Regions from separate parts of the Mesorhizobium sp. BH1-1-4 genome, predicted to be linked through region 2. Evidence: predicted binding sites of a transcription regulator. Region 2 holds the regulator's gene; each other region holds the start of a gene.

Region 1 (7,179 bases), 230 kb from region 2:
GCGATAATGCGCAGGGACGCCGCGATCTGCAGCATGTCGCCGGTGGCGTTTCGCTGGGCGATGCCCGCCGCATACTGCCGGGCGACGGCGACGGTCGCTGTTTGCGGATCGCCAGGAGCCCGGAAAAGCAGCTCGCGTGCCAATCCCCTCAGGAAGTTGGCAATTGATAGCGCTGTTTCCGATGGGATGGCATGGTTTTGGGCCGCGCTGCGCAGCCGCAGGATCTCCAGGCCGACCGTGACGGAGGCGACGCCGCCGCCCAGGATCGCCTCGCCCTTCCTGCCGGAATTCTGCACCAGCGGCATCAGCTGATTGACCCGGTCATAAGCGAGGCTCTCGAAGGCCGAACGCCTCGGCACGCGCTCATGCAGGCAAAGCCGCGCCAGATCCTCGCGCATGGCCCGCACGATGCGGTCGGCCGCGAGCCAGGGATCGGCCGGCAATACGACGATGAAGACGCCGATCGCCAGCAGGATGCCGACCAGGATCGACGCCGAGCCGGCGAAGAAGGGGCCGGGATCATAGGTCATCGCCTGGTGAGGACTGAGAAAGGCCAGGAAGTTGATGGCGAAGGCCGTGGCCACGCCGACATAGCGCGGATTGGCCATGGCGAGTGCGGCCGGCACCATGATGGGCACGACGAACAGCATGAACCAGCCGAAGCCGGGCAAAGCGGGAAGCGCGATCTGGCCGACGAGAAAGGCAAAGGGCAAAGCGAGCAGCGTTCCCTTGAAGAACCCCCAGGATACCTGCACCGGATCGGGGCGAGCGGCAAACAGGCTCGACACGACGGCAACGAGGATGACGGTGCCGGCCGCTTCCGACCACTTCGTCGTCAGCCAGAAAGCCGCGACCAGCAGCGTGGCAACGGCCGCGCGGATGGCGTTGCGCGCGGCACCGGGATAGTCGCGATGCACCACCAGGGCGGGCTGCTGGCTGCCGGGACCTGGACGACGGGTCACCGGCGCGCGCAAGGCGTCGAGGCCACGCAGCACCTGTTTCAGCGCCTCGGCGAAATCGGCTGCTATGGTGAGGCGGGTGATGGTTCCGACCCTGTCCTCACCTTGATCGGTCGAGGCATCGGGCATTTGCCGGGCTTTTATCGAGATTGCGTCGAGGCGCGCCAACCAGGGCGAGGTATCGTCCAGCGCTCCCGGCTTGGCGGCCAGTTCGCTGACAAGAGCCTGCAGTTCCGAGCGCACCGGGATGAGGGCGGCGTTTTTCGGAGCTGCATGAGAATGGAGCGCGCGCGCCGCCGAAAGGGCGGAGAGCAGTTGTCCGATGGTGCGCCGTACCGGATGCGCGCGCGGCGCGAAGCTCGGCGCTTCGAGCCTGGCATAGGCGCGCATCTCGCCAAGCGTCTGGGTGTCGGCGACAAGCTTCCGGTGAAGGCCGATCAGCGTCGCCCGATCGCCGCCCGAGAACGCGCCGCCGGCATAGGTGGCGAGGTCGAGAATGCAGCGTTTCAGCCGCGAGATGATGGCGTCGCTGGCCAGTTTCGGCAGGATCAGCCGGCTGGTGAGGCCGGCGCAGACGATGCCGAGCACGATCTCGGCACAGCGCGCGACCGCGAGATCGACGACCAGGTGCGGTTGGCCGAAGGCGGGAAGGCCGATGATCATGGCGGTGTAGCCGGCAAGGGCGGCGCCATAGGCTTCGGGATTGCGCAGCAGCGACGAGACGAAGGTGCAGATGCCAATCCAGACGGCAAGCACCGTCACCAGAATCCAGGGGCCGGTGCCGAACGCCGTGGTGATGCCGATTGCCGCGACACCCCCGACAAGCGTGCCGAGCAGCCGGTAGAAGCCTTTCGCCAGCACCATGCCGGCAACCGGCTGGGCGACGATGAACACCGTCATCATTGCCCATTGCGGGTGGTCGAGCTTGAGCGCGTAAGCGGCCAGCAATGCGATCAGGCCGGCCGAAACGGTGCGCAGCGCGAAAATCCAGTCCGAGCGCGTCGGTTGCGTCACCCCGGCCAGGCTCGTCTCGAAATTGGTTTTCAGCCGCGCCCAGGTCACATGCTGGTCTCCATGTCAGGGACGCAAGCTAAACTGGCCAGCGGCTAGATATCCAGCACTTCCGTCTCGGCGAATTCGGCACGTTCCTGGATGAAGCGGAAGCGGGCTTCGGGCTTGGTGCCCATCAGTGCGTCGACCGCATCCTTGGTCGCCGCCTCGGCGTCGATCACGTCGACCCTGAGCAGCGTGCGCTTCCTCGGGTCCATGGTGGTCTCCTTGAGCTGCGCGGCCATCATTTCGCCCAGGCCCTTGAAGCGGCCGAGTTCGACCTTGCCGCGGCCGGTGAATTCGGTGCGCAGAAGCTCGTCCTTGTGCGCGTCGTCGCGGGCATAGGCGACCTTGCCGCCTTGCCTGATCGAGTAGAGCGGCGGCACCGCCAGGTAGAGATGGCCGCCGCGTACCAGCGCCGGCATCTCCTGGTAGAAAAAAGTGATCAGCAGCGAAGCGATGTGGGCGCCGTCGACGTCGGCGTCGGTCATGATGATCACGCGATCGTAGCGCAAATCCTCGTCGCGGTACTTTGACCGCGTGCCGCAGCCGAGCGCCTGGATCAGGTCCGATATCTGCTGGTTGGCGGCCAGCTTGTCATTGCCGGCGCTGGCGACGTTGAGGATTTTGCCGCGCAGAGGCAATACCGCCTGGCTGGCACGGTCGCGCGCCTGCTTGGCCGAGCCGCCGGCGGAATCGCCTTCGACGATGAAGAGTTCTGCACCCGCCGCCGCATTCTGCGTGCAGTCGGCGAGCTTGCCAGGCAGGCGCAGCTTGCGCACCGCGCTTTTGCGCGACACTTCCTTTTCCTGGCGCCGGCGCACCCGCTCATCGGCGCGCGCGATCACCCATTCGAGCAGTTTTGAAGCTTCCTGCGGATTGTCGGCCAGCCAATGGTCGAACGGGTCGCGGATCGCGGTCTCGACGATGCGAATCGCTTCGATCGTCGCCAGCCTGTCCTTGGTCTGGCCGACGAATTCCGGTTCGCGGATGAACACCGACAGCATGCCGGCGGCCGAGATCATGACGTCTTCCGATGTGACGATCGAGGCGCGCTTGTTGCCGACGAGATCGGCATAGGCGCGTAGGCCGCGCGTCAGCACATTGCGGAAGCCGGCCTCGTGCGTGCCGCCTTCACCGGTGGGAATCGTGTTGCAGTAGGAATTGATGAAGCCGTCGCCGCCGAACCAGGTCACCGCCCATTCCAGCGACCCATGGCCGCCCTGTTTCTCGCTCTTGCCGGCGAAGATTTCGCGGGTGACCTGGAAGTCGTCGCCGAGTGATGCCTTGAGATAATCCTTGAGGCCGCCTGGGAAATGGAATTCCGCCTTGGCCGGCGTCTGGTCCTTTTCCTTGATCAGGGAGGGATCGCAGGTCCAGCGGATCTCGACGCCGCCGAACAGATAGGCCTTGGAGCGCGTCATGCGATAGAGCCGCGCCGGCTCGAAGGCGGCGCCCTTGCCGAAGATCTGCTCGTCGGGATGGAAGCGGATCCTGGTGCCGCGGCGGTTGTGCACCTCGCCGAGGTGCTCCAGGCCGCTTACCGGAACGCCACGTGAAAAGCGTTGGCGATAGAGCTGGCGGCCGCGCGCGACTTCGACCTCGAGATGGTCGGATAAGGCGTTGACGACGGAAACGCCGACGCCGTGCAGGCCACCTGATGTCTCATAGACCTTGGAATCGAATTTGCCGCCCGAATGCAGCGTCGTCATGATGACTTCGAGCGCCGGCTTCTTGAATTTCGGATGCGGGTCGACCGGGATGCCGCGTCCATTGTCGGTGACAGTGAGATAGCCGTCGGCGGAAAGCTCGACATCGATGAAGGTAGCGTGGCCGGCAACCGCTTCGTCCATCGAATTGTCGATGACCTCGGCGAACAGATGGTGCATCGCCTTGTCGTCGGTGCCGCCGATATACATGCCCGGCCGGCGGCGCACCGGCTCGAGGCCCTCGAGCACCTCGATATCGGCGGCACTGTAGCCCTCCGAACCGTCACGGATCGCGGCCGGACGCTTGGCCGCCGCTTGCACCAGCGGATCCGCTGGGCGCGCCGACGCGCGAACCGGCTGCGGCTGTTTCTCCAGATTGCCGAAAAGATCGTTGTTGTCGTCCATGCCTGCCATAGCGCCCAAGCTGCGAATCACCCCGTCGATACTGCCACGCTTTTCAGCGCCAAGCGACGGAGGTTCCTGTTACGTTCGGGGATTTAACCCCCTCTTATCCTAAAACCATTCGATAACCAAGCCGGTGGAAATCGGGCGTACCGGCGGCCGGAAGATTCCTGATTCTTTAACAATGCGGCCTAGCGTGAGCCCAACATAACAAGAAACGACGGGCATCAGGGGTTTCGGCGTGAGGGGCAAGGCCATAACGATGATCGGCATCGCCGCCGTTTTCGGCGCGATCTCGATCTTTGCCGCGGATTTCTGGGTGAAGAGCCAGGCCAAGGCCGACGCCGAGGAGAAAACGGCTTCGATCGCCGCTCCGGCCGCACCCAGGATCGAGTTCAAGACGATCGTGGTGGCGAGCGCGCCGTTGCGTTACGGCATGGAGCTCGACCGCGCCAAGCTCAGCGAGATCCCATGGCCGCAGGATTCCCTACCGCAGGGTGCCTTTGCCACCATCGATGGATTGCTGGGCGAGGGTGGCCGGGTCGTGCTGTCGCCGATCGACGTCAACGAGCCGGTGCTGCTCACCAAGCTGTCGGGACCGAACGGCCGCGCGACGCTGTCCAATATGCTGACGCCCGGAATGCGGGCGGTCACCATCCGCACCGACGAGATCGCCGGCGTCGGCGGCTTCGTCACGCCCGGCGACCGTGTCGATGTCGTGCTGACCCGTGACGCCGGCGAAATCCAGGAAGTCGCCAAGAACGCGCAAGGCGCGTCCGGTTCGACCATCACCTCGGAGATCGTCGTTGCCGATGCCAAGGTGCTGAGCGTCGGGCAGGGCGCCGACGAGCGCCAGACGACGCCGCAGGTGGCCAATTCCGTGACCCTGGAGGTGACGACCGAAGGCGCGCAGAAAGTGGCGCTGGCGCGCACCGTCGGGACGCTGTCGCTCTCGCTGCGCTCGGCCAGCGAAGGCGGCGACGGCAAGAACGGCGTCACCACCATCTCATCCTTCGGCGGATCGGTGGCTTCCAAGACCCAGGCCGCGGCCGGCTCCTTGTTCGATGCCATCGCCAAGGAGCCGGAGAAGCCGAAATTCAAGACGGTCATCGTGACACGCGGCACGCAGGCCGAGGAATATCAGGTTCCTTCGCGGGACCAGAAGTAAGGACCGGTGGGGACCGGGCGGGACGGGATCATGGTGATGCATACGCACTATCGAATGACGGGTCGGTTGCGTTTCGTGCGCGCTCTGGCGGTGGCGGTTTGCCTGGCCGCGAGCGGCATGCTTGCATTCGCCGGCGCGGCCAAGGCGGACAACGACATCGTCTATGTCTCGTCGACCAAGAACGCCTCGATCAAGGTCGCCAAGGGCAAGCCCAAGACGATCATGACGAGCGCCGCCTTCTACCAGATCGTCATCGGCGATCCGGAGATCGCCAACGTCAATCCGCTGACCGACAAATCCTTCTATGTGCTGGGCAATAATCTCGGCACCACCGGCATCGCGCTGTTCGACCAGAACAAGCAGCTTGTCGGCACCGTCGACATCGAAGTGACGCTCGACACCGACCAATTGGCCAGCACCATCCGTGCCAGCGTGCCCGACGCCAAGATCAAGGTCGGCTCGGCCAATGGCCGTGTCGTGCTTTCGGGCGAGGCCGATGACGCCGTCGCCGCCGAAAAGGCAAACAAGATCGCCACCCGCTTCTCCGGTAATGAGGAGGTGATCAATTCGGTCAATATCTCCTCGTCGCAGCAGGTCCAGCTCAATGTCCGCTTCGTCGAGATCAACCGCCAGGCCGGGCAGGACCTGGGCGCGAAATACAGCGCCAATTTCGCTTACGGCTTCGGCGGTCGCGATGTCTCTCTCGATCCGGGCACGGTGCCGGGGGCAGGGACCGGTGAAGCCATAGGCCGGCTGCTGTCCAACGGCGTTTCGATCGATATCGCGATCAAGGCGCTGGAGGAGCGCGGCCTTGCCCGAAGGCTGGCGGAACCGAACCTCATCGCGCGGTCCGGCGAAACGGCGAGCTTCCTTGCCGGCGGCGAATTCCCGATCCCGGTTTCGGAGGACAATGGCAAGATCTCCGTGAGCTACAAGAAATACGGCGTCAGCCTGGATTTCACGCCGACCGTGCTGAAGGACGGGCTGGTGAGTCTCGACATCGCGCCGGAAGTCTCCTCGATCGACGCCTCGGCATCCTACAATATCGGCACCATCTCGGTGCCGGGTTTCATCGTGCGCCGCGCCAAGACCTCGGTCGACCTAAAGAACGGCCAGAGCTTCATGATTGCCGGGCTGCTGCAGTCGCAGAACGACATCACCACATCGCGCATTCCGGGCCTCGGCAAGATGCCCGTGCTTGGGGCGCTGTTCTCGTCGAAATCCTACCAGCGGCGCGAGACCGACCTGGTCATCATCGTTACGCCCTATCTGGTCAAGCCGGTCGATCCGTCGAAGAAAATGGCCGAGCCGACCGATGGGACGCAGCCCGCCAGCAATGCCGACTATTTCCTCAACAACACCGAGGAGGTGAAGGGGGCGGACACCAACCGTGCGCTGGCATTGGCCGACGGCGGCGCCGCGCGGGGCGCTTCCGCCACCAAAGTCGGTCATTTCCTCGACCTGCCGAAGGACTGAAGCCATGCGTCTGATCCTGAGGTCGAGCATCGCCCTGCTTCTTGCCGGCCCGGCAAGCGGCTGCACCAGCGACGACTACCTACGCAGCGAAGGGGTGACGTCCGGCGCCGGCGAGGCGCAGGCCGCCAACACCGTCAAACAGATGGTCGATCCGTGGAAGTACGGCGTCCAGAACACCAGGCTTCTCGTGCCTGCCAAGCGCGGGACCGCCGGGCCGGTCACTCCCGATCAGGCGGCCGGTGCCAAGGCAGCGCAAACGACCACGGGCAACTGATCCAGACGGCGATCGACCTCACAGGCGGCGAGAATGGCAAACAGCACCAGGAAAATCCTGCTCATATCGACAGACCGGACATTCGCGCAGGACACGAAGACGGCCTTTGCCGCCTCCGAGATCATCCAGATCGTGACGGTG
Region 2 (7,179 bases):
ATCTCGCCCAGCATGTTGAGCGCCGCTTCATTGGCGCCGCCATGCGCCGGACCCCACAGGCAAGCGATGCCGGCGGCAATGCAGGCGAACGGGTTGGCGCCCGACGAGCCGGCGAGACGAACGGTCGAGGTCGAAGCGTTCTGCTCGTGATCGGCATGCAGGATGAAGATGCGCTCCATGGCGCGCGCCAGCACCGGGTTGATCTTGTACTCCTCGCACGGCACGGCAAAGCACATATGCAGGAAGTTTGCCGCGAAACCGAGATCGTTCTTCGGGTAAATAAACGGCTGGCCGATGTGGTATTTGTAAGCCATGGCCGCGATCGTCGGCATTTTGGCGATCAGGCGCATGGAGGCAACCATGCGCTGGTACGGGTCGGAAATGTCGGTCGAGTCGTGATAAAAGGCCGACAGGGCGCCGACCACGCCGCACATAACCGCCATCGGGTGCGCGTCGCGGCGGAAGCCGGTGAAGAAGCGCGACATCTGCTCGTGCACCATGGTGTGGCGCGTCACGCGGTAATCGAAATCGTCCTTCTGCGCCTTGGTGGGCAGTTCGCCATAGAGCAGGAGATAGCAGACTTCGAGGAAGTCGCCGTGCTCGGCCAGCTGGTCGATCGGATAGCCGCGGTGCAGGAGGATGCCGGCATCGCCGTCGATGAAGGTGATCTCGGATTCGCAGCTCGCGGTCGAGGTGAAGCCGGGATCATAGGTGAAGGCGCCGGTGGTGCTGTAGAGCGAGGCGATGTCGATGACGTCGGGCCCGACCGAGCCGCTTCGCACCTTGAACTCGTGGGTCTTGCCGGCGAATTCCAGCGTTGCCGTGGCCTCCTGGCCGCCCACATCCAGTTTTTTCGCAGCTTCGGTCATTGCAAACTCCTTCTTGTTTCCTCATGCCGGCAAAGGCAAATTCCGCAGAGCGACACGTCGAAATCACCGCAATGCGCTTATTCGCCACCGCATTCTAGGAGGTGCGTGCCAGATTGGGCCAAGGCCTAATGTTGCACTGCGAAACCCGCCTTTCAATGCCAATCTTCTTGGGCCAGTTTGCTCCTAATCGATTTGATCCGCTATGCGCGCCAGGCTTTCCTCGCGCCCCAGCACGGCCAGCACGTCGAACACACCGGGCGAGGTGCTTTTGCCGGTCAAGGCGGCGCGCAGCGGCTGGGCCACGGCGCCAAGCTTGTGGCCGCCAGCCAGCGCATAGTCGCGGATCGCGGCCTCGGCCGTGGCCGCCGTCCAGTCGCCCGCCAGCGACTTCAAAGCTTCGTGAGCGCCACGCAATATCTTGCGGGCATCGTCATTGAGCAGCAGTGCCGCCTTGTCGTCGATCGGCAGCGGCCGCGCGGCGAACAGGAAGGCGGCGCCATCGACGAGCTCGACCAGCGTCTTGGCGCGCTCCTTCAGCCCCGGAAGTGCCGCCAGCAACTGCGCCTTGTTCTTCTCGTCGAGGCGCGCCGCCATCGCCGGGCCGCCCTCCAGATAGGGCAAGGTGGCGATGAAAATGTCGAACAGTTCGGAATCGGCCATGCGGCGCATATGGACGCCGTTCAGCGCCTCGAGCTTGGCGAAATCGAATCGCGCCGCGCCCTTGTTGACGTCGCCGATGTCGAACCAGGAGATCATGTCCTTGATCGACATGATCTCGTCGTCGCCATGGCTCCAGCCCAGGCGCGCCAGGTAGTTGAGCAGCGCCTCCGGCAGGTAGCCCATGGCGCGATAGGCCTCGACACCGAGCGCGCCGTGCCGTTTAGACAGCTTGGCGCCATCGGCACCATGGATCAGCGGGATGTGCGACATCGACGGCACGTCCCAGCCCATGGCGTTGTAGATCACGCTCTGGCGGGCGGCGTTGGTCAGGTGGTCGTCGCCACGGATGATGTGGGTGACGCCCATGTCGTGATCGTCGACGACAACGGCATGCATGTAGGTCGGGTTGCCGTCCGACCGCAGGATGATGAAATCGTCGAGATCCTTGTTGGGAAAGCGCACCTCGCCTTGGACCCGGTCCTGCACCACCGTCTCGCCCTCGGTCGGCGCCTTGATGCGAATGGCGCCCTTGACGCCGACGGGTGCCTCCGACGGATCGCGGTCACGCCAGTGGCCGTTGTAGCGCGGCGGCAGGCCCTTGGCCCGCGCGGCCTCACGCATCGCCTCGAGTTCGGCTGGTGTCTCGTAGCTGTAATAGGCCTTGCCCAGGCGCACCAGTTCCTCGGCCACCTCGCGGTGGCGTGGCGCGCGCTCGAACTGGGAGACCGCATCGCCGTCCCACGACAGGCCGAGCCAAGTCAGCCCGTCGAGAATGGCCGTGGTGGCTGCATCCGTGGAGCGTTCGCGATCGGTGTCCTCGATGCGCAGCAGCATCGTGCCGCCGGTGTGCTTGGCATAGAGCCAGTTGAACAGCGCCGTGCGCGCGCCGCCAATGTGCAGATAGCCGGTCGGCGAGGGGGCAAAACGGGTGATGACCTTGTCGGACATGGAACTCTCGGAAAACGTCTGAAGCGGGGTGCGGCGTGCGCGGACTTTCGCGCGTCGCGCGTTCATGTAGCATAGGGCGTCGAGGGTGCAAGGGGCAGACCCGATGGCTGGACGGAGCCGGAGCTCGGATCAGGGCGAGGACGCCATTGTCGGCGTCAGCGAACGGTCCCTGTTTGCCAATCCCGCGCTCGCACCATCGGCGCCGGCGGCACTGCCCGCATTGCGCCCTGGCGAGCAGTCCTTGCCCGAGGGCATCAACGCGCCGGTCACCGTGCCCAGAACCGGTGCGGTCGCTCGCCTGCGCCGTCATCTCGGCCGCCTTTCGTGGCCTAGAGTACAGGCGGGCGTGGCTTCGGCGGCCACGCTGGAGCTCGATCGCGGCATCGCATTCCTGCTGGTGCCGGTGTTCCTGGCCATGGGCGTCATCGTCTATTTCTCGATGGCGGCTGAACCTGGGTTCGTCCAGCCCATCGCCGCCGTCGTGCTGATGGCTCTCTGTGCGGTCGCCTCGCGATCCTGGCCCAGGACCCATCTATGTCTGATGGCCGCGCTGCTCTGCGCCCTTGGCGTGCTCGCCGCCAAGGTCGAGACGTGGCGGGCGGGGACGCCGATGCTTGGCTCTGAAATCGCCACGCAGGTGACCGGCCGGGTGGTGTCGCTCGACTATATGGAGACCGGACGTATCCGGTTGACCATCGACGTGACGTCGACCGTCCGGCCGAAATTGCGCTATGCACCGGAACGGGTTCGCATTTCCGCCGCCAAGATACCGGCCGGCGTGAAGGCCGGTTCGCTGGTGAGCGGCTACGCCAGGCTGTTGCCGCCGACCGGTCCGGTGCGCCCGGACAGTTACGATTTTTCCTTCGACAGCTATTTCGCTGGGATCGGCGGCAGCGGCTTCTTCATGGGAACGCCAAGGATCGTTCCCGACGACGACGAGGCGCCGCTGTGGTCCCGCCTTGCCTCGTCGGTCGAAAATACCAGGCAGGACATCGCCGACCACATCAGAGCCAGTGTCGGTGGCGCCGAGGGTGAGATCGCGGCGGCGCTGATGGTCGGGGTGCGCGCGGGCATTCCTGATGAAATCAACGAAGCCATGCGGCGAACAGGCATCTATCACATCATTTCGATTTCCGGACTGCACATGGCGCTGGTCGCGGGCACCATGATGATGCTGATGCGCGGCGTATTCGCGCTGTTTCCGGATTTTTCCTCACGCCGCCCGGTCAAGAAGTACGCCGCGGCCGCCGCGCTTTTCTCGATCGCGGCCTATCTCATCATCTCGGGCGTCGTCGTTGCCGCCGAGCGCAGCTTCATCATGCTGGCCGTGATGTTGATCGCCGTTCTGTTCGACCGGGCGGCGCTGACAATGCGCAATCTGGCAATCTCGGCCATTGCCGTCATCGCGGTGTCCCCGCACGAAGTCGTTGGCCCGAGTTTCCAGATGTCCTTCGCCGCGACCGCGGCGCTGGTCGGCGCTTATGCGGGCTGGGCGGATCACCATGCGGGAAAGACGAGGCCACCGGCGCCAAAGCGATCCCTAGCTGGGTTCCTGACGCGAAAACTCCTTTTGGGGGCAGGCGGACTGGCCATGACGTCCATCATCGCCGGCAGCGCCACGGCGCTGTTTGCGATCTGGCATTTCCAGCGGGTGTCGCCGCTCAGCCTGTTCGCCAATCTGGCCGTCATGCCGATCGTGTCGGTCGTGATGTTCCTGGCCGTCGCCAGTGCGTTGCTGATGCCGTTCGGACTGGATTGGCCGGCTCTTTACCTCATGGGCAAAGGCCTGACGGCGATGATTGCCGTATCGGCGTGGATATCGGAGCGCTCGCCAATCGATGGTGTCGGGTTGATTTCGCGGCAATCCGTGCTGCTGGTAACCGTCGCATTGGTCATCGCGACGATGGCGACGACCCGGCTGCGGCTCGCGGCACTGCCATTCGCGCTTGCCAGCTTGTTGACTGTGTCGGATACGCGCACGCCCGATGTGCTGATCTCGGAAGATGCGCGGCTGGTCGCGCTGCCGATCGGCGGCGGCGAACTCGCGGTCAACCGGGCTCGCCCGAACGAATTCACCGTCGACAACTGGAAACGCGCGCTGACATCGGAAGCCCTCGTCGTACCGGAGATGTTCGACAAGGCAGGTGGGCAATTCGCCATCGCCGATGCGGTAAACCTGCCGACGGGAGCGCCGTTCTATTGCACCGAAGGCGTCTGTATCGCCAGACACCCGTCCGGTGCGATCATAGCGCATGTCGAAGACCGCAAGGACACCTGGAAGGCCTGCGCGTTCGCCGACCTCATCGTGGTCAATGACGCGACCGCCTACGATGCTTGCCACAATCCGCTGGTTCTCGTCGTCACCAAACGGCAGCTCGCCCGCAAGGGAAGTGCCGCGGTCTTCTTCGATCCTCGGTCGGCCACGACCCCGGCCAAGATCGAATTCGCCGTCGACCAACCATACCGGCCCTGGCATGAGCAACGAAAATTCTCACGCGAGGCGAGGGGACTGCCGCCCTATAAAAAGCCCGACAAGCCCGATGGCAAACAGGCTCAGTAGCGCCTGATCAAGCCGACCAGCCTGCCTTGCACCTTGACCCTGTCCGGCCCGAAAATGCGGGTTTCATAGGCCGGATTGGCGGCTTCGAGGGCGATCGAGGCGCCTTTGCGGCGGAACCGCTTCAGCGTCGCTTCCTCCTCGTCGACCAGCGCCACGATGATTTCGCCTGGGCTTGCCGTATCGGCATTGCGGATGATGACCGTGTCGCCGTCGAAGATGCCGGCCTCGATCATCGAGTCGCCTTTGACTTCCAGCGCATAGTGCTCGCCGCCCATGATCATATCCGGCGGCACCGAGATCGTATGCGTCTGATGCTGGATGGCGTCGATCGGCACACCGGCGGCGATACGGCCCATAACGGGGATGGACACAGCTGAAACCGCATCGTCGTCATTGCCGGCCGCGGGCAGGCGCGAAGGTGCGGCTGCCGGCTTGATCTGGCGACCGAGATTGTTTTGACCCAGGCTGCCCTGGATGACGCTTGGCGAGAATTTCTTTGCCGCGTTGAGGCCGGGCGCGATCGAATCCGGCAGCCGCAGCACTTCCAGCGCACGCGCCCGATTGGGTAGCCGCCGGATAAAGCCGCGTTCCTCCAGCGCCGTGATCAGGCGATGGATCCCCGATTTGGAGGCAAGATCGAGCGCTTCTTTCATCTCGTCGAAGGACGGCGGTATGCCGCTTTCCTTGAGGCGTTCGTGGATGAACATCAGCAGTTCATGTTGCTTGCGTGTCAGCATGGCGCGGCCCCCAAGGCATTGAACAACGGTCTGATTCAGAATCGAAAAACAAACCCAGAACAAACCCTATCTGTTCCAGTTGTGTTCTGCAACCGTTTAAAGTTTAGTGAATTTGTTAAGGCGTCAGAAGCTTTTGGCTCGCGACTGCGGCCGGCAGACGACCTTTCGTTTCCGCATGGGCCTTGAAATCGTTATGGTTAATGGCTTGCGGCCTAACCCTGAAGGAGGCTTGGCGCCAGCCCTTTCGAAGGATCCAGGTAAGAGGCTCCAGCAAGTGTTCGTGCCATCTCCGGCGGAACGAAACGAAATCAAAACGCCAACAGCCGGCAAGCCGCTCACGGGCGGCCTTTATTCCTCAAGCGTCGGCCGGTGCACGGGCCCGACATCATCCGGCGACAGCCTTCAAGCTGCCGGCGCGGGCGGCGTATTTGGTCGCGCCACTGTCTTCGCTGTGGACATAGACATGCAGCGTGTAGCCGATATGGGCCGTCATCAGCGCCTTGGCCCGCTCGACGTCACGATCGAGTGCCGCTTCCATGATCGCGGTGTGATGCTCGATGGCGATCGCTTCGCGCAATGCCTCCATGGCCTCCTCATAGCCATCCTTGAGGCCAGCCGCGGCCCGTAATGTCGGCGCCAGGCCAAGAAAGCGATGATGGCGGCGTAGCTGATCCGAGATTGTCGAGCGGAAACGCAACAGCCAGTTGCATGTGGCGGCGCTCAGCAGCGCCGCATGGAAAGCCTCGTGGTTCTCGTCCCATTTGTCGACGGCCGCATCCGAGGGATCGTCGACCGCGGTCTTGCAACGGGAGAGCCGGTAGTGGGCGGTGACAACGGCATCCTCCCATTCCTTGCCGCCTTTCTCCATCGATTCGAGGAACAAGGGGATCTCGACCACCATCCTGGCGCGCGCCAGATCCTCCAGTTCGGCCCGCGATACGGGAGCGACTGTAAAACCACGGTTGCTGATGGCGGTGACCAGGCGTTCGGCCTCGAGCCGCGACAAGGCTTCGCGCAACGGCGTCCAGCCGACGCCATAGGTGCCGCGCAACGCGCTCAGCTTGAGGGGCGCGCCGGGCATGAGGCGCGTGGTCAGGATATCCCGACGCAACAGCCGATAGGCTGCCTCCGTTTTCGTGGAGTTCGTCTCATCCTGCATCGCGGTCCATCCGTCGTCCGGCAAAGAGAAATTATATATGATGTCCGACCGTGGCAAGAATTATATATAATGTTTGACAGGGGACGGCCGACTGACCATGATCGTTGCAGTAGCCGCGCTGCAAGCGGCGCTGATCAAATCTGGGAGGAAATGATGTTGAAGTCGAAATCCGCTTGGGTGTCGGGTTTGTTCCTGGCTGGCGCGTTGATGGTGAGCGCCGGCAGTGCCGCCGCCGATCAGATCCGC
Region 3 (7,179 bases), on a different contig from region 2:
CAGAATATCTACTTTCAGGATTTTCACCGAGTCGAGATCGTCCTTGTCCCATTCCACCATCTTGCGCTCATCCATCGCCGTCTTGACGATGGGCACGATCTCGTCGAGCCGGTCCCTGGTGATGACGAAACCCCCGACATGCTGGGACAGGTGACGGGGAAAACCCATGATCTCGTTGGCGCGCTCCATCACATGCCGCGACACCGGATCGCTGCGATCGAGGCCGCCGGCCCGGGCTTCCTTCTCGCCGAGTTCCGAGGTCGACCAGCCCCAGATCGAGCCGGAGAGCGACGCCCTGACATCTTCCGACAGGCCCATCGCCTTCGACACCTCGCGCAGCGCCGAGCGGCCGCGATAGCTGATGACGGCGGCGGCGAGCGCGGTGCGCTTGCCGCTGTATTTCTCGTAGATGTACTGCATCACCTCCTCACGTCGCTCATGCTCGAAGTCGACGTCGATGTCAGGCGGTTCGTTTCTCTCCTCGGAGATGAAGCGCTCGAAAAGCGAGTTAATTTTTTCCGGCCCGATTTCAGTGATGCCGATGCAGAAGCAGACCACCGAATTGGCGGCCGACCCACGGCCTTGGCAGAGAATATTCTTGCTGCGAGCAAACTTGACGATGTCATAGACGGTCAGGAAGTAGCGGGCATAGTTGAGGCGCTCGATCAGGGCGAGTTCCTCCTCGATGCGGCTAATCACGGAGGCGGGCACACCCCCCGGATAGCGGTTGAGCGCTCCCTCCCGAGCCAATCTTTCCAATTCGGCCTGCGGCCCGAGGCCCGATTCCGTCGGCTCGTCCGGATAATTGTATTGGAGGTCGCTGAGCGAGAAGCTCAGTTCTTCAGCAAAACGCAGCGTTTCCGCCAGCGCCCGCGGATGCCTGCGGAACAGGCGCGCCATTTCCAGCGGCGGCTTCAGATGGCGTTCGGCATTGGCGGTCAGCTCCAGCCCCACCTCAGCGACCGGAACATTGAGGCGGATCGCGGTCAGCACATCCTGCAAGGGGCGGCGTTCGGCGGTGTGGTAGAGCACATCGTTGGTCGCCATCAGCGGGATACCGGTGCTTTCGGCCAACGCCGCCGCCTGCTCGATCCGGAAACGGTCATGGCCGGCATAACAGGGCGAGACGGCAACCCGCAGGGCGCTGCCGAAGCGGTCCTTGAGCTGGCGTAGCAGGGCAAGACTGTCCTGCGCGCCCTGCGCCAGATCGGGCAGGACCGCCAGCGCCATCCGGTCCCCCCATTCGAGCAGGTCGTCGCGCCGGAGCAAGGTGGCGCCCTTCTCGGTCTCGTCGCGCAGATTGGCCTGGGTGAGCATGCGGCACAGATGCCCCCAGCCGGCGCGGTCCCTGGGATAGGCAAGAATGTCCGGCGTGCCGTCGCCAAAAACCAGCCGGCAGCCGGGGTGGTAGGCAAGCTTTTCGACCTTGGCCTGCTGCCAGGCGCGCACCACGCCGGCCACGCTGTTGCGGTCGGCGAGCCCGATCGCGGAAAAGCCCAGGAGCTTGGCGGCGACCACCAGCTCCTCCGGCTTGGAGGCGCCGCGCAGGAAGGAGAAATTCGACTGGATGCCGAACTCGGCATAGGGGAAGACGGTCAGCGCGTTCATGCGAAGACCCCGTGCATGAACCAGCGTGGCGGTACTTGCGGGTTGCCGTAAAGGCCTTGCCGGTAGAGCCAGTAGCGGCGGCCATCGCCATCCTCGATGCGGAAATAGTCGCGTGTCGATGCCGCCGGATCGCCTGGCGCCTCGCGCCACCATTCGGCGGCGATGCGTTCGGGCCCTTCGGCGCGGGTAACGCGGTACAGCGCGCGGCGCCAACGAAAATGCAGCGGCGGTCCCTCCGGCATTTCGGTGACCGGCACCTCGATGGGCTCGGGCGCGCGGAACAGCCGGATCGGCCGTTCCGGCGGAAAAATGGTCATCGGCGCCTGCATCCTGTCCGGCTTCTTCGGCGGCGTGGTCCGGCGCGGCGCCTCGGCGAAGGGGACGATGGCGACGGCGCGTTCGGGCAGATGGCTTTCCACGGCGACCGGCTGCAGGACCGCGCCCTCGCCGAGGCGGGCGCGGATGCGGTCGGCGAACAGAGCGATGTCGGCGCCGTCATCGGCCGCTTCACCGGTCAGATCGGTCTGCTGCGTATCGAAAGCGGCAACGGCCAGCACCGAGAGGCGCACCAGGTCGAAGCCATAGCCGGCATCGATTTGCTGCTCCAGTGCCGCCAGCCGCTCATGGAACAATTTCTTGATCAGCAAGGGTTCGCGCATGGGCCGCGAGGTGCCGAGCGCGATGCGGCTGACGGCGCCGTCGACGCGAAAGAGCAACAGCGCCAGGCTCCTTGCGCCTTCGCCGCGGCGTTCGAGATCGGTTTTCAAGGTCGTCGCCAGCATGCCGACCAGTCGTTCGATCTCCTCCGTCAGCGTGACGGGCTCGGCGAGGTGCCGTTCGACCGAAAGCGGCGCGACGGGAAGACGTGGGGAGATCGCCTCGTCGAGACGGCCAAGCGCCTGGTCGAGGCGCTGGAGCAGCAAAGCGCCGAAGCGGCGGACGAGCGGCGCGCGCGGTGCGGCCATGACGGCGCCCGCCGTGCGCAGCCCGACACTTTCCAGGCTGGTACGGATTTCCTGTGCTATGCGAAGGGCGGCCAGCGGCAAGGGGGCAAGCAAGGCTTCCTCCTCGCCCGATGCGACGATGCGGTCGCCACAAAAGCGGGCCGCCGCCCAGGCGGCTCCGGGGGTGCCGGCAAGTCCGGCGCGGACATCGAAACCCTGCTGGAGGAAGCGCGACAGGATCTCGTCCAGCATGGCGCGTTCGCCGCCGAACAGATGAGTGCAGCCGGTGACGTCGAGGAACAGGCCGTCAATGCCATCCAGCGCCACCAGCGGCGTGTAGCGGTCACACCAGTCGGCAAGGCCCTCGAGCAGGCGCCGGTCGGCCTCCGGATCGGCCTCGACGATGTCGATCGAGGGATGCATGGCGCGCGCATCGGCAATGCCCATGTCGCGCTTCAGGTGTAGCGCCTCAGCTCGCTCGTCGAGGGCCGAGATGCGTTGCGCGTTGCCCTGGCGGTGGCTGATTACCAGCGGTGGGTGAGATGGGTGATCCGACGGCCGGGAACGCCAGGATTTCCCCAGCCGCGGCCGCAGGATCCTTTCGGCCGCCAGATAGGGAAACCACAGGGACAGGATTCTCTGCCCTTCTTTCCTTGTCCCTTCTTTCTTCGAATCCGCGTTCATCGGGGTTCCACTCCAGTGTGAATTGTCCGGGCAGGGCCGTGCGGCTCTTGCCGATGCTGATGGTGAAGGCGGGGCGGCCGATCGAACCGGCGAGCGGTCCGGCGACCGTTTCGCGCGGCACGGCCGGCGCCGACGCGGCGATCAGACGGACAGGCGCCGCCGTCGGTTCCGGCCCGGCCGCCTGCCGCATCAGGACCACCGGTCGGCCGGCGCCCTGCGCCCGCGCATGCAGGCGGCGTGTCGCGGTCAGGTCCAGCCGCTGCGGATTGCCGCGGATTTCCAGGATGACGGCGGCAAGCGCGGTCATGCGGGCCGCCTCCTCGGCGACCCACAGCGCATCGATAAGCCTTGGCGCCTCGGAAAACAGCAATTGCCCGGGCTCGATGCCGAAGGTGGCATGCAGCCCCCTGGCGTAGGGAAAGCCGGCCTCGTGGAAAATTTCCGATGTCCCGATCCACAGGATGGGCAACCCTTGCGCCTGGTTGAGCATCAGGCTGACGAGCGACAAAGCGAAGCCGGCCACGGCTCCCGCATCGCGGGTTTCCAGCCCATGGATTTCGGTCAGCGCGGCTTTCGGCAGGCCGCCGCCGAGCGCGGCATCGAGCCGCTCGACGCCGATGGGCAGGAAAGCATCCGGCAAGGCGGCGGCAAGACCGCGCCGGACGATCGTCAGATCGCCGCCGGGGCCAGCGCCGGCGTCGGCATCAAGGGTCGCCGGCGCCGACGCCTGCAGGCGCTCGGGCAGCGTTCCCTCGATTTTCGCGATCTGGCGGCGCAGGGCAAAAACAGTCTCCCGCGCCACGGCTGATATCGCCATGACGGTCAGCTTCCACTCACAATTGTTCCTGTTATGTTCACATAGATTCCAGAGGCGCCTGGAAGAGTCAAGCAGAGTCATAAGGAATTTATTCCTGCCGCTGCGCAACGCCGACGTATAGGGGATATTTGCCTCGACCGGTGCGAACGCCTATATGCCGGGATCAAAGGACAAAGCATGGCCCGCATCTACAAGACCCGCACATGGCATGGCGAACTCGCGCCCTCGATGGAAGAGTTGGAGTTCCTGGCCCTGGAGGCCTACGCCCATCTGCCGGAGGATTTTCGCCAGCTGACCGGCGAGATCGTCATCCAGATCGCCGAATTCCCGACCGACGAGATCATGGACGATCTGTCGCTGGAAACGCCGTTCGACCTGCTCGGCCTGTTCGAGGGGCGCGGCATCGCCGAACGCTGGAACCCGCAGACCGGCGAAGGCCCGAACCGCATCACGCTCTACCGCCGTGCCATGCTCGACTACTGGGCCGAAAACGAGGAGACGCTGGGCGACATCGTCACCCACGTGCTGATCCACGAGATCGGCCACCATTTCGGCCTGTCGGACGATGACATGGAGAAGATCGAAGAGGCTGCGGAGTAGCCTCGGGTTTTCGTCATCTCAGGGGCCTACGCCGCTCCCTGCTTCCCCTTGGAATGACGAAAGAAGGAGGCGCCTAACCCGGCGCCGCCAATGCCTTCTCGATCCGAGGCAGCAGCAGCGTCCGCGCCGACTCCGCCGTCAGCGGCCCGACATGCTTGTAGGCTATCTTGCCATCCTTGCCGATGAGGAAGGTCTCCGGCACGCCATAGACGCCCCAGTCGATCGCCGTGCGGCCGGCTTCGTCAACGCCGATCGCCTGGAACGGATTGCCGAGATCGCCGAGGAACCGGCGGGCATTTTCCGGCCGGTCCTTGTAATTCAGCGCCGCCATCGTGAACCGCTTGTCCTGCGCCAGCCCCAGAAGCACCGGGTGCTCTTCCCGGCATGGCGCGCACCACGACGCAAAGACATTGACCAGCGTGACCTTGCCGGCGAAGGCGTTCGAGTCGAGTCCGGGCAGGTTCGACCCCTCCAGCGCCGGCAGGCTCGTCCGTGGCGCCGGCAGGCCGATGAGCGCCGAGGGCACTTCCGAGACATCGCGTCCCGACAAGAGCTGCGACAGGAACAGTCCGGCCAGGCCGAGGAAGACCAGCAGCGGCAAAAACACGAACAGGCGGCGACGCGTCGGCGTCGGCGTTTCGATTTCGCTGCTCACGGCTTTCCCGCCTTGGTCTTGTCGGAACGGCGGCGCACGCCGGCCGCCTCGAGCTCGGCGAGTTCGCGCTTGCGTGCCCGCTGGTCGATGAGAATCCAGCCGATCAGTCCGGCCAGCACGATTGCCGTGATGGCATAGGCGGCGGTGACGTAGAGTGCGTGCGGGCTCATGCCGGCCGCCTTCCTGGCCTGCCGCCCGCCAACCCGGTCCGTTCGCTGCGCTTGCTCATGCCTTCCCTTAACCTCGCGCCACGGGCCGCGCAATCGGCCGCCGCGCCGCAGCCTCCGCCGCTCGTGGCCGCCTCAATCCGTCCCATGGCGCAGCGCCAGCGCCGCCGCGGTCGGCCCCAGCACGCCAAGAAACATGGTCAGCGCGGCAAGAATGAGGAAAGGCTGCAGGAACGGATCGGGATTGGCCGTCGCGCCATAGCTCGCCGAGACGCCGAAGATCAGCACCGGGATGGTCAGCGGCAGCACCAGCACCGAGATCAGGAGACCGCCACGCGGCAGCGCCACCGCCACCGCCGCGCCCACGGCGCCGATGAAGGTGATGGCCGGCGTGCCCACCAGAAGCGTCAGCGCCGTGGCGCCGATGGCGAGCGGCTCCATATTCATGAACAGGCCGAGCAGGGGAGCGGCGATCACCAGCGGCAGGACGCTGCCCGCCCAATGCGCGACGCATTTCACCAGCACCGTCAGCGCCAGCATGTGGCGGTCGTGGCCGAGCACCAAGAGGTCGAGCGAGCCATCCTCGCGGTCGGCCTGGAACAGCCGGTCGAGCCCGAGCAGGCAGGCAAGCAGCGCGCCGATCCACAGGATCGCCGGACCGATGCGGGCAAGCAGCTTGAGGTCCGGGCCGACGCCGAACGGAATGGTGGCGATGACGGCGAGGAAGAAGATGACCCCGGTCAGCGCGCCGCCGCCGGCGCGGATATTGAGGCGGATGTCGCGGGCGAAGAGGCTTAGCATGATTTGAGATGCCTGCGCCCAGGCCCCCCCCTCTGGCCTGCCGGCCATCTCCCCCGCAAGGGGGGAGATTGGATGTCATCTCGGCTTTCGCCAATCACAACAGGTGAAAGATTGGCGTAACGTTGAAGCTGCCAATCTCCCCCCTTGAGGGGGAGATGCCCGGCAGGGCAGAGGGGGGCGCCTCGCACTGTCATCAACCCGTTTCCCCCATTCTCAACTCTGTCCCCTCCAATCCCAGCGGCAGGTGCGTCGCCGCCACGATCATTCCGCCTTCCGCGCAATACCCGCGCATCAACCCCGCGAACCGCCCCTCCGAAGCCTTGTCCAGACCTGCCGTCGGCTCATCCAGCAGCCACAGCGGCCTATGGCTGACCAGGAGCTTGGCGATCGCCGCGCGGCGCCTTTGCCCGGTCGAGAGATAGCCGAACGGCAGATGGCCGATGCCGCCCAGTCCGACCGTTTCCAGCGCCTCCTCGACATCGAGCCGGCCTTCGCCTTGAAACGCCCGCCAGAAGCGCAAATTCTCCGCCACGCTCAGCGCCGTCTTCATTGCGTTCTGGTGGCCGAGATAGTGGCAGGCAGAGGCGATCGAGGGAAATTCGTCGCCGCCGCCCTCGAGCAGCAGCCGGCCTTGCATCTTCGGCAACAGGCCGGCGACCACCCTGAGCAAGGTCGATTTGCCCGAACCGTTCGGCCCGGTCACGACCAGCGCCTGCCCGGCCTCCAACGCAAACCCGATGCCGGAAAACACCGGCTCGCCGCCGCGCTCGCCGCCCAGATTTTCGGCGATCAGCCGCATCCCTTGCCTGTCCCTCGAACGAAGCGGCACGGTCGCTGCCGCATCGCACAAATTTGCTTTGCAACTGTCTAGAACTATTCCAGAAAATTCTCTATATGCGGGTC

The links. The regulator LexA, encoded in region 2, represses DNA repair genes until DNA is damaged. The targets are predictions, from matches to a motif close to TGTTCNNNNTGTGTTCNG.
Region 1: parE (DNA topoisomerase IV subunit B) is a predicted target of LexA. The motif match lies at 4,194-4,211, and genes of this name have one in related genera.
Region 3: LB569_RS28835 (ImuA family protein) is a predicted target of LexA. The motif match lies at 4,077-4,094, and genes of this name have one in related genera.

What each region holds. Positions count from the first base shown of each region.
Region 1 is NZ_JAIUIN010000003.1:502,018-509,196, reverse strand. It holds gene LB569_RS08890 (FUSC family protein) at 1-2,021, opposite strand, end outside; gene parE (DNA topoisomerase IV subunit B) at 2,066-4,123, opposite strand; gene cpaB (Flp pilus assembly protein CpaB) at 4,362-5,288, shown strand; gene LB569_RS08875 (type II and III secretion system protein family protein) at 5,319-6,764, shown strand; gene LB569_RS08870 (hypothetical protein) at 6,769-7,038, shown strand; gene LB569_RS08865 (CpaE family protein) at 7,072-7,179, shown strand, end outside.
Region 2 is NZ_JAIUIN010000003.1:270,945-278,123, reverse strand. It holds gene gltA (citrate synthase) at 1-869, opposite strand, end outside; gene gltX (glutamate--tRNA ligase) at 1,053-2,477, opposite strand; gene LB569_RS07805 (ComEC/Rec2 family competence protein) at 2,581-5,037, shown strand; gene lexA (transcriptional repressor LexA) at 5,031-5,774, opposite strand; gene LB569_RS07795 (GntR family transcriptional regulator) at 6,160-6,933, opposite strand; gene LB569_RS07790 (ABC transporter substrate-binding protein) at 7,087-7,179, shown strand, end outside.
Region 3 is NZ_JAIUIN010000029.1:2,968-10,146, reverse strand. It holds gene LB569_RS28845 (error-prone DNA polymerase) at 1-1,608, opposite strand, end outside; gene LB569_RS28840 (DUF6504 family protein) at 1,605-3,047, opposite strand; gene LB569_RS28835 (ImuA family protein) at 3,022-4,053, opposite strand; gene LB569_RS28830 (metallopeptidase family protein) at 4,231-4,653, shown strand; gene LB569_RS28825 (DsbE family thiol:disulfide interchange protein) at 4,727-5,308, opposite strand; gene ccmD (heme exporter protein CcmD) at 5,305-5,478, opposite strand; gene ccmB (heme exporter protein CcmB) at 5,611-6,276, opposite strand; gene ccmA (heme ABC exporter ATP-binding protein CcmA) at 6,470-7,075, opposite strand.